Regions from separate parts of the Streptomyces sp. NPDC002104 genome, predicted to be linked through region 3. Evidence: riboswitches for the same ligand, from Rfam matches in the RefSeq annotation. Region 3 holds a riboswitch; each other region holds the start of a gene.
The links. Region 3 has a riboswitch for cobalamin ahead of ACWCP2_RS21945 (ribonucleoside-diphosphate reductase subunit alpha). Riboswitches for the same ligand answer to the same signal wherever they lie in the genome.
Positions count from the first base shown of each region.

Region 1: it holds a riboswitch for cobalamin, as region 3 does, so the genes downstream of both, metE (5-methyltetrahydropteroyltriglutamate--homocysteine S-methyltransferase) here and ACWCP2_RS21945 (ribonucleoside-diphosphate reductase subunit alpha) in region 3, are expected to answer to the same signal.
Region 2: it holds a riboswitch for cobalamin, as region 3 does, so the genes downstream of both, ACWCP2_RS22990 (energy-coupling factor ABC transporter permease) here and ACWCP2_RS21945 (ribonucleoside-diphosphate reductase subunit alpha) in region 3, are expected to answer to the same signal.

Region 1 is NZ_JBSFDF010000001.1:150,214-155,473, forward strand. Features, by position in the region: gene ACWCP2_RS00685 (SulP family inorganic anion transporter) at 23-1,753, opposite strand; gene ACWCP2_RS00690 (DUF1269 domain-containing protein) at 1,905-2,396, opposite strand; cobalamin riboswitch at 2,617-2,839, shown strand; gene metE (5-methyltetrahydropteroyltriglutamate--homocysteine S-methyltransferase) at 3,012-5,260, shown strand, end outside.
Region 2 is NZ_JBSFDF010000028.1:26,674-31,933, forward strand. Features, by position in the region: gene ACWCP2_RS22975 (energy-coupling factor ABC transporter ATP-binding protein) at 1-761, opposite strand, end outside; gene cbiQ (cobalt ECF transporter T component CbiQ) at 767-1,516, opposite strand; gene ACWCP2_RS22985 (energy-coupling factor ABC transporter substrate-binding protein) at 1,520-1,879, opposite strand; gene ACWCP2_RS22990 (energy-coupling factor ABC transporter permease) at 1,888-2,583, opposite strand; cobalamin riboswitch at 2,613-2,806, opposite strand; gene ACWCP2_RS22995 (flavodoxin family protein) at 3,058-3,789, shown strand; gene ACWCP2_RS23000 (AMIN-like domain-containing (lipo)protein) at 3,822-4,346, opposite strand; gene ACWCP2_RS23005 (SsgA family sporulation/cell division regulator) at 4,453-4,860, opposite strand; gene ACWCP2_RS23010 (hypothetical protein) at 5,081-5,260, opposite strand, start outside.
Region 3 is NZ_JBSFDF010000026.1:18,908-24,167, reverse strand. Features, by position in the region: gene ACWCP2_RS21960 (carbon starvation CstA family protein) at 1-2,127, shown strand, start outside; gene ACWCP2_RS21955 (YbdD/YjiX family protein) at 2,127-2,324, shown strand; gene ACWCP2_RS21950 (GNAT family N-acetyltransferase) at 2,415-2,912, shown strand; cobalamin riboswitch at 2,979-3,107, shown strand; gene ACWCP2_RS21945 (ribonucleoside-diphosphate reductase subunit alpha) at 3,267-5,260, shown strand, end outside.

The sequences.
Region 1 (5,260 bases), on a different contig from region 3:
TGGATAAAACCTGACACACAAACTAATGAGCTGCATCCGGGGGGAGTTCGGACCTCGGAACCCCGGCCCCGGCGGCCGCCACCGCCGCGTCCACGGTGGGGTGGACCTCGCGCACGCCCAGGCGGGCGCCGAGCGGATGGCGGGCCAGCTCGGCGGCGGCCGGTGAGCGCAGCCGGGCCAGGTGCAGGGCGACGCCCTGCCCGTCGAGTTCCTCGCGGAGCTCCTCGAGGGTGTCCAGGACGGGAACTCCGAGCTGGAAGCAGGCGGTCAGGTCCAGGACCACGGCCCGGGGCGCCGCCGGGGCGGTCCGCATACGCTCCAGCACGGCCAGCCGTACCCGGTTGACGTTGCCGAAGAACAGGCTGCCGTCGGGGCGCAGGACCAGTACGGCGGGGTCGGTGGCGGCGTCCTCGTGCCCGGTGGTGTCGCCGTACAGCCGGGTCCCGGGCAGCCGGCCGAGGACGGCGACGTCGCGCCGGCCGGCGGCGCCGATGAACAGGGCGAGGGAGAGGGCGACGGCGAGCAGCAGTCCGGGCAGCAGGTCGAAGAGGAGCACGCCGAACAGCGAGGTGAGCGCGACCCACAGGCTGCGCCGGTCCAGGCGGAGGTAGCGGCGCAGCTCGTCGACCCGCAGGAAGCCGCGTACGGCGAAGATGACGATGGCGCCGAGGACCGGCTCGGGCAGGTCCGTGAACAGCGGGGTGAGGAAGGCGCCGGTCAGCAGGATCAGCCCGGCCGCGATCAGGGAGACCATCGGGGTCCGGCCGCCCGCTCCGGCCGCGGCCGCGCTGCGCGAGGCGCTGCCGGAGACGACGAACCCGCGGAACAGCCCGACGGCGATGTTGCTGAGGCCGATGGCCGCCATCTCCCGGTTGGCGTCCACCTCCTGGCCGTGTTCCCGGGCGAAGCGGCTGGCGATGCTGAAGGCCTCGGCGAAGACCACGAGGGCCACGCCCAGGGCGCCCCCGGACAGGGCGATCCAGTCGGCGGCCGGGATCCCCGGCAGGTGGGGGACCGGCACGGCCGGGGGGATGTGCCCGACGGTGTCGACGCCGTGGTCTTCGAGGTCGAGGGCGGCCGACAGCAGGAGGGCCGCCACCAGGACGATCAGGGAGGCGGGCAGGCGGGGCGCGAGGCGTTCCAGCACGAACAGCAGGGCCAGCGCGCCCGCCCCGACGGCCAGAGTGGCCAGGGACCAGTGCGGGGCCCCCGACAGGACGGTCCACAGCCGCTCGAAGAAGGTGCCGTCACCGCCCGGCACCCCGACGAGCTTCGCGGCCTGCCGGACGACGATCGTCAGGGCCATGCCGAACAGGAAGCCCACCAGGGCCGGTTCGGCGAGGAAGCTGGTGAGGAACCCGAGCCGGGCCAGCCCCGCCGCCAGCAGCACCGCGCCGACGATCACCGCGAGGGCGGCCGACAGCCCGACGGCGTCCTGCGGGGCGGGACCGACCGCCGAGACGGTGGCGGCCGAGAGGACCGCGGCGGCCGAGGTGGCCCCGATGAGCAGGAAGTTGGAGCGGCCCAGCAGCGCGTACACGAGGAGGGCGACCGGGGCCGCGTAGAAGGCGTTCTGCGGCGGGACCCCGGCGATCTGCGCGTAGGCGACGCACTCGGGCACGATCAGCGCCCACGCGGTGAGGGCGCCCAGCGTGTCGCCCCGCAGCCATCTGCCGCGGTAGCGGCGCAGCCAGGGGGCGAAGGAGCCCGCCCCGTCCTTGTCGTGCGGTCCTGCTGTCCGCGGAACGCTCACCGCTCGGGCCCCTTCCTCAGATCCTCGGGTCGGTGGACATCCCGCAACGGGGCGGGGTCACCGCCGCGGCCCGGGACCGGGGAGGAGTCCCCGGTCCCGGGCCACGGCGTCACGGCGTCACGGCGTCGTCAGGGCCCCCGGCGGCGCCAGCTCAGGCGGCGAAGACCTCGCGGAGCTGCTGCTCCTGCGTGCCGGAGAGGTTGGAGCGGATCAGCTGGGCCTGCCCGCCGGGGAAGGCGCCGCGGACCCGCTCGACCACGGCGTCGGAGGAGAGCAGGAACAGCGCCGAGGTCCCGGGCTTCACTTCGGACTTCACCGTGTCGATGAACTGGTCGTCGATGCCGACGTCGGAGAGCGATCCGCCGATGGCCCCGGCCGCGGCGCCCACGGCGGCGCCGAGCAGCGGCACGAAGAACAGGAGCCCGAAGAGCATTCCCCAGAAGGTGCCGGAGAGCGCGCCCGCTCCCGTGAGGCTGTTCAGCTGCTGGGTCTTCGGCTTCTCGGCCCCGTCGCGCCAGGTGACGACCGCCGCGTCGTGCACCTGTATCAGCTGTTCCTTCTGCAGGGCGAGCAGGGCGGACTCCGCCTGCTGCGCTCCCTCGGGTGTGGGGAACTTCCAGACGGTGAGAGTGGTGGATGCCACGTAACGCTCCAGTTCATGGACGGTGTTACCGGCGTCCAGTACAACCCAGAATCCGACAATTCACCATAATTAGAATTAAGCTAACTTTCTGTTATCTGTCGGGCCGTCAGTGTGATTCGCCCGTTCGGCGGTGCCCGGCCCGCCGGTCTCGCGCCCATCCGTGTCCCACGTCACCGTCCGGCATGCGGGAAGTCGTGTTCATTCCCCGGGCGGTCGGCCTAGTGTGGGCCCCGCAGCTGGTTCGCCCCCGTCCGCCAGGCGGGAGGCGTCGTAAGAGGGAACCCGGTGGGAATCCGGGACTGCCCCGCAGCGGTGAGTGGGAACGACCGCCGTCATACGCACTGGGACCGGAACCGGTCCTGGGAAGCGACGGCCAGTAGGTGGGGGCCCTTGTGGTCCGCGCGCCCGCGAGTCCGAAGACCTGCCCGTTGCCCGTGCGCGATCGACCGCGCACGGTTTCCCGGTGACCTCGTGGGCGGGTCGGCGTGCACCTCGGACGGACCCCTCCGTCGCGTACCCCGTCGTACGCGACCTCGCGGCCCGCCCGCTGCCGCACCCTTCGCGTCCGCGACCCGTCACCGGGTTCATGGAGACACGCTCGCGAAGGAGAGTTCCGTGACCACCGAGTCCGCAGCCGCGCCCGTAGGGGCCACCGTGTACGGCTACCCCCGCCAGGGACCCAACCGGGAACTGAAGAAGGCGACCGAGGGCTACTGGAAGGGCCGCGTCAGCGCCGAAGCCCTCCGCGAGACCGCCCGCGACCTGCGCCGGGCCAACTGGGCCCAGCTCGCCGAGGCCGGCATCACCGAGGTTCCGACCGGTGACTTCTCGTACTACGACCACGTCCTGGACACCACGGTCATGGTCGGCGCGATCCCCGGCCGCCACCGGTCCGCCGTCGAAGCGGACGCCCTGGACGGCTACTTCGCGATGGCCCGCGGGACGCAGGACGTGACCCCGCTGGAGATGACCAAGTGGTTCGACACCAACTACCACTACCTGGTCCCCGAACTCGGACCCGACACCGTCTTCACCGCCGAACCGGCCAAGCAGGTCGCGGAGCTGAAGGAGGCCCTGGCCCTCGGGCACACCGCCCGCCCGGTCCTCGTCGGCCCGGTGACCTACCTCCTCCTCGCCAAGCCCGCGCCCGGCGTGGCGGCCGGCTTCGATCCGCTCGCCCTCCTCGACCGGCTGCTGCCCGTCTACGCCCAGGTCCTCGCCGCCCTGCGCGCCGCGGGAGCCTCGTGGGTCCAGCTCGACGAGCCCGCCCTGGTCCAGGACCGCACCCCGGCCGAACTGAACGCGGCCGCCCGCGCCTACCGCGAGCTCGGCGCGCTCACCGAGCGCCCCAAGCTGCTCGTCGCCTCCTACTTCGACCGGCTCGGCGACGCCCTGCCCGTCCTGGCGAAGGCGCCCGTGGAGGGCCTCGCCCTCGACTTCACCGGCCGGGCCGCCGCCAACCTCGACGACCTCGCCGCGGCCGGCGGCATCCCCGGCAAGCGGCTCGTCGCGGGCGTGGTGGGCGGCCGCAACATCTGGATCAACGATCACCGGAAGTCGCTGACCACCCTCGGCACCTTGCTCGGCCTCGCCGACCGGGTGGACGTGGCCGCCTCCTGCTCCCTGCTGCACGTCCCGCTCGACGCCGACGCCGAGCGGGACATCGATCCGCAGATCCGCCGCTGGCTCGCCTTCGCCCGCCAGAAGACCGCCGAGATCACCACGCTGGCCCGGGGTCTCGCCGCGGGCACCGACGCCATCGCGGCCGAACTCGCCGCGAACCGGGCCGACCTGGCCTCCCGCGCCGCCTCCCGGATCACCCACGACCCGGCGGTCCGCGCCCGTACCGCGGCGATCACCGACGCCGACGGCCACCGCGCCCAGCCCTACGCCGAACGGGCCGCCGCCCAGCGCACCCACCTGGGCCTGCCGCTGCTCCCCACCACCACCATCGGTTCCTTCCCGCAGACCACGGAACTGCGCACCGCCCGCGCCGACCTGCGCGCCGGACGCATCACCGAGGCGGCCTACGAGGACCGCATCCGGGCCGAGATCCGCGAGGTCGTCTCCTTCCAGGAGAAGACGGGCCTCGACGTGCTGGTACACGGAGAGCCCGAACGGGCCGACATGGTGCAGTACTTCGCCGAGCGGCTGACCGGCTACCTCGCGACCCAGCACGGCTGGGTCCAGTCGTACGGCACCCGCTACGTCCGCCCGCCGGTCCTCGCCGGGGACGTCTCCCGCCCCGATCCGATGACCGTCCGCTGGACCGCGTACGCCCAGGAGCAGACGGCCAAGCCGGTCAAGGGCATGCTCACCGGGCCCGTGACCATGCTCGCCTGGTCCTTCGTACGCGACGACCAGCCCCTCGACGAGACCGCGCGCCAGGTCGGACTCGCCCTGCGCGACGAGGTGAAGGACCTCGAAGCGGCCGGCACGTCCGTCATCCAGGTCGACGAGCCGGCCCTGCGCGAAACCCTGCCGCTGCGCGCCGCCGACCACGCCGGCTACCTGGCATGGGCCACCGAATCCTTCCGCCTCACCACCAGCGGCGTCCGACCGGACACCCAGATCCACACGCACATGTGCTACGCGGAGTTCGGGGACATCGTCGGGGCCATCGAGGACCTCGACGCCGACGTCATCAGCCTGGAGGCGGCCCGCTCGCACATGCAGGTCGCCGACGAGCTCGCCGGCGCGGGCTACCCCCGCGAGGTCGGCCCCGGAGTCTGGGACATCCACTCCCCGCGCATCCCCTCGGCCGGGGAAGCGGCGGCCCTGCTGCGCAAGGGACTTGGGGCGATCCCCGCCGAACGGCTCTGGGTCAACCCCGACTGCGGTCTGAAGACCCGGGGCTGGTCCGA
Region 2 (5,260 bases), on a different contig from region 3:
TGGGCCCGCAGCAGCGCGGCCACCGCCGGGGACCAGGCCGGGCGCAGGCCCGCCGAGGTGAGCAGGGCCGGGTCCGAGAGGAGGGGCTCGGCCGGGCCGAAGCGGATGCCCTGCGGGGTCAGGACCGCCGCGTCGTCGGCCCAGCGGACCGCCAGGTCCACGTCGTGGGTGGCCATGACCACCGTGGTGCCGGACGACCGCAGGCCCGCCAGGACGTCGAGGAGGCGCTCCTGGCCGTCCGGGTCCAGGCCGGCCGTCGGCTCGTCCAGGATCAGCACCCGCGGCGCCATCGCCACCGCCCCCGCGATCGCCGCGCGCTTGCGCTGGCCGTAGGAGAGCAGGTGGGTGGGGCGGTCCCGGAGCGGGGTGATGTCCAGGGCGGCGAGGGCCGCGTCCACGCGGGCGCGGACCTCCGGGGCGGGGAGCCCCAGGTTCATCGGGCCGAAGGACACGTCCTGCTCGACCGAGGCCGCGAACAGCTGGTCGTCGGGATCCTGCACCACGAGCTGCACGGACGTGCGCAGCCGGGTCAGCCCGGCCCGGTCGTACGAGACCCGCGTGCCGTCCAGCCGCAGCGATCCCGCGCCGGGCCGCAGGCCGCCGCTCAGCAGCCGCATCAGGGTGGTCTTGCCGCTGCCGTTGCGGCCCAGCAGGGCCAGCGCCCGGCCCGGCGCGATGGCGAAGTCGACGCCGGTCAGGACGGCGGGGCCGTCCTCGTAGGCGTAGCCGGCGCCGGTCAGTTCCACCAGGGGGGTCGTCACCGGGTTCACGAGGAGAGCCCCTTCAGGGTGAGGGTCAGGGTGATCAGGGCCGCCAGCAGGCCGGCGGTGGCCGTCAGGAAGCGCCACGACAGGGCCGCCTCCGGGACGAGGACCCGCAGCGCGCCGTCGTAGCCGCGCCCGGCCAGCCCCGACTGGAGCTTGGCCGCGCGGTCGAAGGCCCGTACGAAGGAGGTGGCGGCGAGCCCCGCGAGGGAGCGCCACACCGCGGCCCGGCCGGTGTGCCCGAGGCGGGCCGCCTGGGCCCGGCGGACCTGGGCCATGGAGTCGAGCAGCAGGAAGCCGATCCGGTACATGACCAGCGCCACGTCCACCACCGGGGCCGGCACCCCGGCCCGCACCAGCCGGGGCAGTACGTCGGAGACCGGGGTGGTGAAGGCGAACAGCAGCAGTCCGAGCGAGGCCGCCGAGGTGCGCAGCAGCAGTTCGGCGGCGGCCCGGGGGCCGTCGGGGGCCAGGGAGACCGGCCCCGACGGGCCGCCGACCGCGAACAGCAGCGGCACCGCCCCGGTGAAGCAGAAGCCGAGCGGGATCCGGAAGGCCCGCCAGAGCTGCCGGCCGGCCACCCCGGCCGGCCCGAGCAGCACGGCGAGGGTGGCGGCGGCCACCAGCGGCCCGCCCGGCCAGGGCGGCAGGCACACGGCGGTGACCGTCAGCCCGATCCCGAGCACGGCCTTCTCCAGCGGGTGCCGGCCCCGCCAGCGACTGCTGTGCGCGGCCACGTCGATCGGCAGCACCGCCTACGCCTCCGGGGCGGTGGTGGGGGAGGCGGCGGCAGCGGCGGCGGCCGCTCCCTGGCGGCGGCCCTTGCGGACGCCGAAGTAGTACGCGAGCACGCCCGCGCCCAGTGCCGCCTGCAGGGCGAACAGCGCGGACTCGATCTCGCCGGAGGGGGGCTCGTAGAGGGGGGAGAACCAGGGCTCGTAGTCCGGCTTCAGCTCGGTGATCGCCGTCTCGGCCTGCGCGTCGGCGCCGGCGAAGGGCTCCTCCTTGTGGTCGCCCATCCCCAGGGCGACCGGGAGCACGGCCAGCGCCGCCACCAGGAGCAGCAGCAGAGCGTTGATCTTGGCGTTCCTGGACATCTTCGTGTTCTTCGGCATCCCGCTCATCAGGCCGCCGCCCTCTCTTCGGTACGGGTGCCGGTCAGCTTCGCGACGCCGAGGCGGACCAGGTCCGACTTGCTCGACGCCATCAGCAGCCGCATCACCAGGACGGTCAGCAGCCCCTCGCTCACGGCCAGCGGGATCTGCGTGACCGCGAAGATCCCCCCGAACTTCGCGAGCGAGCCGATGAACCCGGAGGCCGGGTCGGGGAAGGCCAGCGCGAGCTGCACGCTGGTGACGCAGTAGGTGACCAGGTCGGCGAAGAAGGCGCCGAAGAACACGGTCACCATCAGCGGGGCTCCGGCCTTCCGCAGCAGCCGGTAGACGGCGTAGCCCGCCCACGGGCCGGCGATGGCCATCGAGAAGACGTTGGCGCCGAGGGTGGTGAGCCCGCCGTGCGCCAGCAGCAGGGCCTGGAACAGCAGGGTGATCGTGCCCAGCACCGCCATGATCGGCGGCCGGAACAGGATCGCCCCGAGTCCGGTGCCCGTGGGGTGCGAGCAACTGCCGGTCACCGAAGGGATCTTCAGGGCGGACAGGACGAAGGTGAAGGCCCCGGACGCGCCGAGCAGCAGCGTGCTCTCCGGGTTGGCCTTCACCTCGCGGGTGAGCGCGCGGACGCCGTGGACGACGAAGGGAGCGGACGCGGCGCCCCAGGCGACCGCGTGCAAAGGGGGCAGGAACCCCTCGGCTATATGCATGAGTAGGGAGACCTCTCCAGCACCTCGTGGATGGACAACGCGCCCCGGCCGGTCTCCTGGCTCACGGGTTGACGTCCATGCCCCGCCTTCCCGGGCAGCGCGGAACCTCCCGCGCAGCCCAGTGGCTTTCCCGCAGGAGTGGAGCCGGACTTCCCGATCACAGTGGCGAGGGCCGCACCGGTTTCCCACCGGTTTCCCGAACACCAAGGCCCGCTGACCCTAGTCGGCCGCACGGACCGGTAACAACCCGCCCCAATCGCGCCGGCCGCCTTCCGGATTCCGCTTGGCCGTGACGCTCCGTAGCCGGTCGCCCGGTGTGACGCCCAAGGGCGCGGACCCGAGGGGGAGTTCCGCGGGCCCGCCGCCGCGGGTGGCCGGGCGATCCGCGGCTCCGCGCCGTTCCGTACGGGGGCCGCGCGCCCGGACGGGTGCGGTCCGCTGGCGGCCCCGCCCCGTGGCGCCGACGCTGGTGCGGTGACCGCCGAATCCGATGCCGCGCCCGCCTTCGACTACTCCGACCTCACCGCCGTGTACGTCAACTGCACGCTCAAGCGATCGCCCGAGCCCAGCAACACCGAGGGCCTGATCGACAAGAGCCGCGCGGTGATGGAGGCGGCCGGGGCGCGGACCTCGCTCATCCGGGCCGTCGACCACGACATCGCCACCGGTGTCTGGCCCGACATGACCGACCACGGCTGGGACAGCGATCAGTGGCCGGTGCTCTACAGCCAGATCATGGACGCCGACATCCTCGTGCTGTGCGGCCCGATCTGGCTCGGGGACAACAGCTCGGTGATGAAGCAGGTCATCGAGCGGCTCTACGCCTGCTCCTCGATCCTGAACGACCAGGGCCAGTACGCCTACTACGGGCGCGTGGGCGGGGCGCTGATCACGGGCAATGAGGACGGGGTCAAGCACTGCGCCATGAACGTCCTCTACAGCCTCCAGCACCTCGGCTACGCGATCCCCCCGCAGGCCGACGCCGGCTGGATCGGCGAGGCCGGGCCCGGGCCCTCGTACCTGGACCCCGGATCGGGCGGTCCCGAGAACGATTTCACCAACCGGAACACGGCCTTCATGAGCTGGAACCTCATGCACCTGGCGGCCCTGCTCAAGCGGTCCGGCGGGATGCCGGCGCACGGCAACCAGCGCTCCCTGTGGGACGCGGGCTGCCGCTTCGACTTCCCGAACCCCGAGCACCGGTAGCCGGGCCCCGTCTCCCGCCGGCGGGTGTGCGCTCAGCAGACGTTCGGGTGCGCGACGTCCAGGACGAAGCGCTCCGGGGCGTGCAGCGTGAACGAGCTGTAGGCGGGCTTGGTGTCGAAGGCGGCGCCGAGGGTGACGTACCCCTCGTAGTCGCCGGTCAGGGCGAGGCCCTTCAGCTTGGGCAGGCCGATCGTGACGAGCTTGGGCCCGCGGTAGACGTTGCGGCCCGCGTCGTCGTGTCCGGCGGCGGGGTGCAGGCGGATCTCCAGGAAGTACGTCCCGGCCAGCGGGACGGGCTTGCCGGACCCGTCGTAGACCAGCTTCGGGACGGGGGTGACGGTGACCCCGGGGACGGACCCCTGGAGGTCGACGACCACCCGGTCGTACGTGCAGTGGCCGCCGTAGCGGGCATTGACGACGAGCGGAGTCTGGGTGGCCTTGGTGGTGGAGGCGGCCGTGGTGGCCGCGGCGGAGGCCGGTGCGGCGAAGGCCAGGGCGGCGGCGAGCAGTGCGCCCGCCCCCACTGCGACGGCCTGCCGGCGGCGTGGACGGTTCATGGCGTCCCCTCGATTCCGAGAGACGGGGAACGGTGTCATCCGTGAGGACGCGTCCGCCACGGCGGCGGTTGCACCGGGTTCACCGGGTTCACCGGGTTCGCCGGATTCAGCTGGGAAGGAGGGCGCTCAGCTCGGCGTCGAGGTCGTAGTGCCGGTGTTCCTGGCCGCGCGGCACCAGCTCGGTCATCCGGCGGCACAGCGCCTGTACGTCCTTGGCCCGGGCGGACACCACGCAGGACTGCGTGCCGTTGCTGAAGGCCAGGAACACCCGCGGCTCGGTGCCCTTCCAGCGCGGCCACACCTGGATGTCGCCCTCGCCGGTGGCGCAGACCTGGCCGTCGAGCAGCAGCTCCCGGGAGAAGACCCAGTGGGCGAGGTGCATCCCGGCGCCCTCGAAGTCGAGGGAGATCTCGTAGGGCCGATCGGTGCGGTACACGAAGACGCCCCGCACCGGGACGGGCGCGGGCGCGGCCTCCAGGCGGAGTGCGAGGACGCGGTGTTCGGTGCCGGCCATGCGGGCGCCTCTCTCTCGGGGTGGGTCCCGCCGGCGCACGCGCGCGACATGCCCACTCGGGCAAGCTAGCCCACCCCCGGGCCGCCTTTCCGAGGCCGAAGGTCCCCTTCGCCCGGGCCGCTCGGCCCCTCTTCGCCCGACGCGCCGAGCCCCGCCCTCCGGGGGGAGGGCGGGGCTCGGTGGAAGGGCGTGCGCGGCCGGGGCGGGGCCCCGGCCGGAACTACGGGAGCGGGTTGTAGATGAAGGACTCGTGCGCGTTGGACTGGCCGATCGCGGTGAAGCCCGAGCCGTTGGCCTGGGCGCCGTTGTTCTGGTTGGAGGCGCCGAAGCCCGAGGCGACCTGCTGGGCGGTGGAGGAGTTTCCGGTGTTGCTGCCGCCGACCCCGCTGCCGAGGACGCC
Region 3 (5,260 bases):
GGGCTCGTGGGGGCCATCGGCTGGGGCGTGCTGGCCCTCTCGCGCGGCGAGGAGATCTCGGCCGCCTGGCTGCTCGCCGCCGCGCTGGGCTCGTACGCGATCGGCTACCGCTTCTACGCGCGCTTCATCGCGAACCGCGTACTGAAGGTGGACAAGACCCGCGCCACCCCCGCCGAACGCCTTGACAACGGTGTCGACTTCCACCCGACCGACCGACGGGTGCTTTTCGGCCACCACTTCGCCGCCATCGCCGGCGCCGGACCGCTCGTGGGTCCCGTACTCGCCTCGCAGATGGGCTACCTGCCCGGCACCATCTGGATCGTCGTGGGCGTGATCTTCGCGGGCGCCGTCCAGGACATGGTCACGCTCTTCTTCTCCACCCGGCGCAACGGCCGTTCGCTCGGCCAGATGGCCCGGGACGAGATCGGCCCGGTCGGCGGCGCCGCCGCGCTGATCGGTGTCTTCGCCATCATGATCATCCTGCTGGCCGTGCTGGCCCTGGTCATCGTCAACGCCCTGGCGCACTCGCCGTGGGGCGTCTTCTCCATCGGCATGACCATCCCGATCGCCCTCTTCATGGGCTTCTACCTGCGCGTCCTGCGCCCGGGCAAGGTCACCGAGGTCTCCGTCGTCGGCGTCGCGCTCCTGCTGCTCGCCATCGTCGCGGGCGGCTGGGTCGCCGAGTCCTCGCTGGCGGACTTCTTCACCCTGGAGAAGGAGACGCTGGTCCTCTGGATGATCGCCTACGGCTTCGTGGCGTCCGTCCTGCCGGTGTGGATGCTGCTCGCCCCGCGCGACTACCTCTCCACCTTCATGAAGGTCGGAACCATCGGGCTGCTGGCCGTGGGCGTGGTCATCGCCATGCCGACGCTGAAGATGCCCGCGGTCACCGAGTTCGCCTCGCGCGGCGACGGCCCGGTCTTCGCCGGCTCGATGTTCCCGTTCGTCTTCATCACCATCGCCTGCGGAGCCCTGTCCGGCTTCCACTCCCTGGTCTCCTCGGGCACCACCCCCAAGATGATCCAGAAGGAGACCCAGGTCCGGGTCATCGGCTACGGCGCGATGCTGACCGAGTCCTTCGTCGCCATCATGGCGATCATCGCGGCCTGCATCATCGACCCCGGCCTGTACTTCGCCATCAACTCCCCCGGCGGGGTCGTCGGCGCCACCGTCGAGACGGCCTCGCAGGCCGTCACGAACTTCGGCTTCGCCATCTCCCCCGACGCCCTCGCCCAGGCCGCGAAGGACGTGGAGGAGACCAGCCTGCTGTCCCGTACCGGTGGCGCACCGACCTTCGCACTCGGAATGTCGGAGATCTTCTCGGCCGTGGTCGGCGGCTCCTCGATGAAGGCGTTCTGGTACCACTTCGCGATCATGTTCGAGGCCCTGTTCATCCTGACGACCGTGGACGCCGGTACCCGCGTGGGCCGCTTCATGCTCCAGGACACCCTCGGCAACGTGCACAAGTCCTTCAAGGACGTCAGCTGGAAGCCCGGCGTCTGGTTCGCCAGCGCGATCGTCGTCGGCGGCTGGGGCTACTTCCTGTGGGTCGGCGTCAAGGACCCGCTGGGCGGCATCAACCAGCTCTTCCCGCTGTTCGGCATCGCGAACCAGCTGCTCGCGGCGGTCGCCCTGGCCGTCTGCACCACCCTGCTGATCAAGTCGGGCCGGCTCAAGTGGGCCTGGGTGACGGGCGTTCCGCTGGCCTGGGACCTGGCCGTCACGCTCACCGCCAGCTACCAGAAGATCTTCTCGGACAACCCGAAGATCGGCTTCTTCGCCCAGCGGGACGTCTACCAGGACGGGATCGACGCGGGCAAGATCCTCAAGCCCGCCAAGACCATGGACGAGATGCACACCGTGGTCACCAACGCCACGGTGGACGGCGTGCTGTCGGTGTTCTTCGCCCTGCTGATCGTCATCGTGCTCGTGGACGCGGCCCGGACCTGCCTGGGGGCCATCCGCAAGCCCGAGTCGGTCACCCTGGCCGAGGTCCCGTGGACCGAGTCCAAGCTCGTCGCCCCGGCCGGGCTCATCCCCACCGCCGAGGAGCGGGCCGAGCTCGCGGCCGCCGGGCTCGATTCGGGCGGGGGCCTCGCGAAGGACCCCGTACGCGAGCCGGCGTGATGACCCGCCTGCGCCACGTACTGGGCCGGGCCCGGTACTTCGTACGGGAGTTCTCGGGCGAGGCCGCCTACGACCGCTACGTCGCGCACGCCCGTACGCACGACCCGGACGCGCCGGTCCCGTCCCGCCGGGCCTTCGAACGGGCCCGCACGGACGCCCGTGAGGGCGACCCGCGCGAAGGGTTCCGCTGCTGCTGAACGGGCGGGTCCCGCAGGGGCCGCCGCGTCCACCGTCCACCCGACGGAACGCGGCGGCCCCTTCCCTTTCCCTGTCGCACACTCGATGCCATGGACATCATCATCAGGACGGCGGCGGCCGCCGAATACGAAGAGCTCGGCGAGATCACCGCACGGGCCTACCTCGACGACGGACTGCTGCACTTCTCCGCGGACGACCCCTACCTGAGCAGGCTGCGCGATGTCGCCGGCCGGGCCCCCGACGGCGAAGTGCTCGTCGCGGAGTACGAGGGCACGCTGCTCGGCGGTGTGACCTTCGCCCCTCCCGGCAGCCCGCTGTGCGACATCGCGGGCCCCGGCGAGGCGGAGTTCCGGATGCTGGCCGTCTCCCCGGCGGCCCGCGGCCGCGGCGCGGGCGAGGCCCTCGTACGGGCCTGCGTGAGCCGCGCCCGGGAGCTGGAGGGCGTGGGCCACCTGGTGCTGTCGACCACGGAGAAGATGCTCGGGGCGCACCGGATCTACGACCGGCTGGGCTTCGTACGGACGCCGGAGCGGGACTGGTACCCGGTTCCGGGCCTGCCCCTGCTCACCTACCGCCTGGAGCTGTAGTCACGCACCCGGCTCGGGGAGCGACACAACATGTGGGGGCTCACGCAAGGACCGGCCCCCACATGTATGCTCATGCTCGCTGTCGTCGCAGGGGAATCCGGTGGGAATCCGGAACTGTCCCGCAACGGTATGAAATGCACCGACTCGCTCGGTGCATCCGCAAGTCCGAGGACCTGTCGACAGTGCGCCCGGCTCGACCGAACCGGGTGCAGACACGTCCGGGCCTCGCGGTTGGGCCGGTGGACGCCACGTGGCGCATGCGCACAGCCCTGCCAGGCACGCGCTCCCCACGTGCGCCCCCTCGCGCCCCGCACCAAAGGTGTTCCCGGAGCCGAGCGAGGGAGAGCTCCCCCCGTGACCATCGCGCCTTCCGCACCGCGCGCCGAGTCCGACCCGTCCGCCCACGAGGGTCCGGGGGCCGCGCTCCTGCGCACGCTCACCGAGCTGACCGCCGACCTGCCCGACACCGACCCCGGCCGGGTCGCCGCCGCCGCGCTGCGCGGCCGCAGCGCCGCCGCCGACGAGGCGGAGCTCCGTACGCTCGCCACCGAGGCGGCCGCCGGGCTGATCTCCGAGGACCCGGCGTACTCCCGCCTCGCCGCCCGCCTGCTGACGCTGGCCGTCCGCGACGAGGCCGCCGGCCAGGGTTCCGGTTCCTTCTCCGAGTCCGTCGAGGTCGGCCACCGCGAGGGCCTGATCGCCGACCGCACCGCCGACTTCGTCCGCCTGCACGCGAGCCGGCTCGACGCGCTGGTCGCGCACGCGCTCGCCGAGGGCGCCGACGACCGCTTCGGCTTCTTCGGCCTGCGCACCCTGCACAGCCGTTACCTGCTGCGCCACCCGATCACCCGCCAGGTCATCGAGACCCCGCAGTACTTCATGCTGCGGGTGGCCTGCGGCCTCGCGGAGAACGAGACGGTCCAGGCCGTCGAGGAAGTGGCCTCGCTCTACCGGCTGATGAGCCGCCTCGACTACCTGCCCTCCTCCCCCACCCTCTTCAACTCCGGCACCCGGCACCCGCAGATGTCCTCCTGCTACCTGCTGGATTCCCCGCTGGACGAGCTGGACTCGATCTACGACCGCTACCACCAGGTCGCGCGCCTGTCCAAGCACGCCGGCGGCATCGGCCTGTCGTACTCCCGCATCCGCGCCCGCGGTTCGCTGATCCGCGGCACCAACGGCCACTCCAACGGCATCGTGCCGTTCCTGAAGACGCTGGACGCCTCCGTCGCCGCCGTGAACCAGGGCGGCCGCCGCAAGGGCGCCGCCGCGGTCTACCTGGAGACCTGGCACGCGGACATCGAGGAGTTCCTGGAGCTCCGCGACAACACCGGCGAGGACCAGCGCCGCACGCACAACCTGAACCTCGCGCACTGGGTGCCGGACGAGTTCATGCGCCGCGTGAACGCCGACGCCGACTGGTCGCTGTTCTCCCCCGCCGACGTCCCCGAGCTGGTCGACCTGTGGGGCGACGCGTTCGACGCCGCGTACCGCAAGGCCGAGGAGTCGGGCCTGGCCCGCAAGACCATGCCCGCCCGCGACCTGTACGGCCGGATGATGCGCACCCTCGCGCAGACCGGCCAGGGCTGGATGACCTTCAAGGACGCCTCGAACCGCACGGCGAACCAGACCGCCGAGCCGGGCACCGTCGTCCACTCCTCGAACCTGTGCACCGAGATCATCGAGGTCACCAACGACGGCGAGACGGCCGTCTGCAACCTCGGCTCGGTCAACCTCGGCGCCTTCGTCCTCGCCGAGTCCGGGGACATCGACTGGGAGCGCCTGGACGAGACCGTCCGCACCGCGGTCACCTTCCTGGACCGCGTCGTGGACATCAACTTCTACCCGACCGAGCAGGCCGGCCGCTCCAACGCCCGCTGGCGTCCGGTGGGCCTGGGCGCGATGGGCCTCCAGGACGTCTTCTTCCAGCTGAAGCTGCCCTTCGACTCCCCCGAGGCGAAGGCCCTGTCCACGAAGCTCTCCGAGCGCATCATGCTCGCGGCGTACGAGGCCTCCTGCGACCTGGCCGAGCGCAGCGGCCCGCTCCCCGCGTGGGAGCAGACCCGCACGGCCCGCGGCGTCCTGCACCCCGATCACTACGCAGTCGAGCTGAACTGGCCGGAGCGCTGGGACGCGCTGCGCGCCCGCGTCGCGACGTCCGGGATGCGCAACTCGCTCCTCCTGGCCATCGCCCCGACGGCGACCATCGCCTCCATCGCGGGCGTGTACGAGTGCATCGAGCCGCAGGTCTCCAACCTCTTCAAGCGCGAGACGCTGAGCGGTGAGTTCCTCCAGGTCAACGGCTACCTGGTGCAGGAGCTCAAGCGGCTCGGCGTCTGGGACGCCCA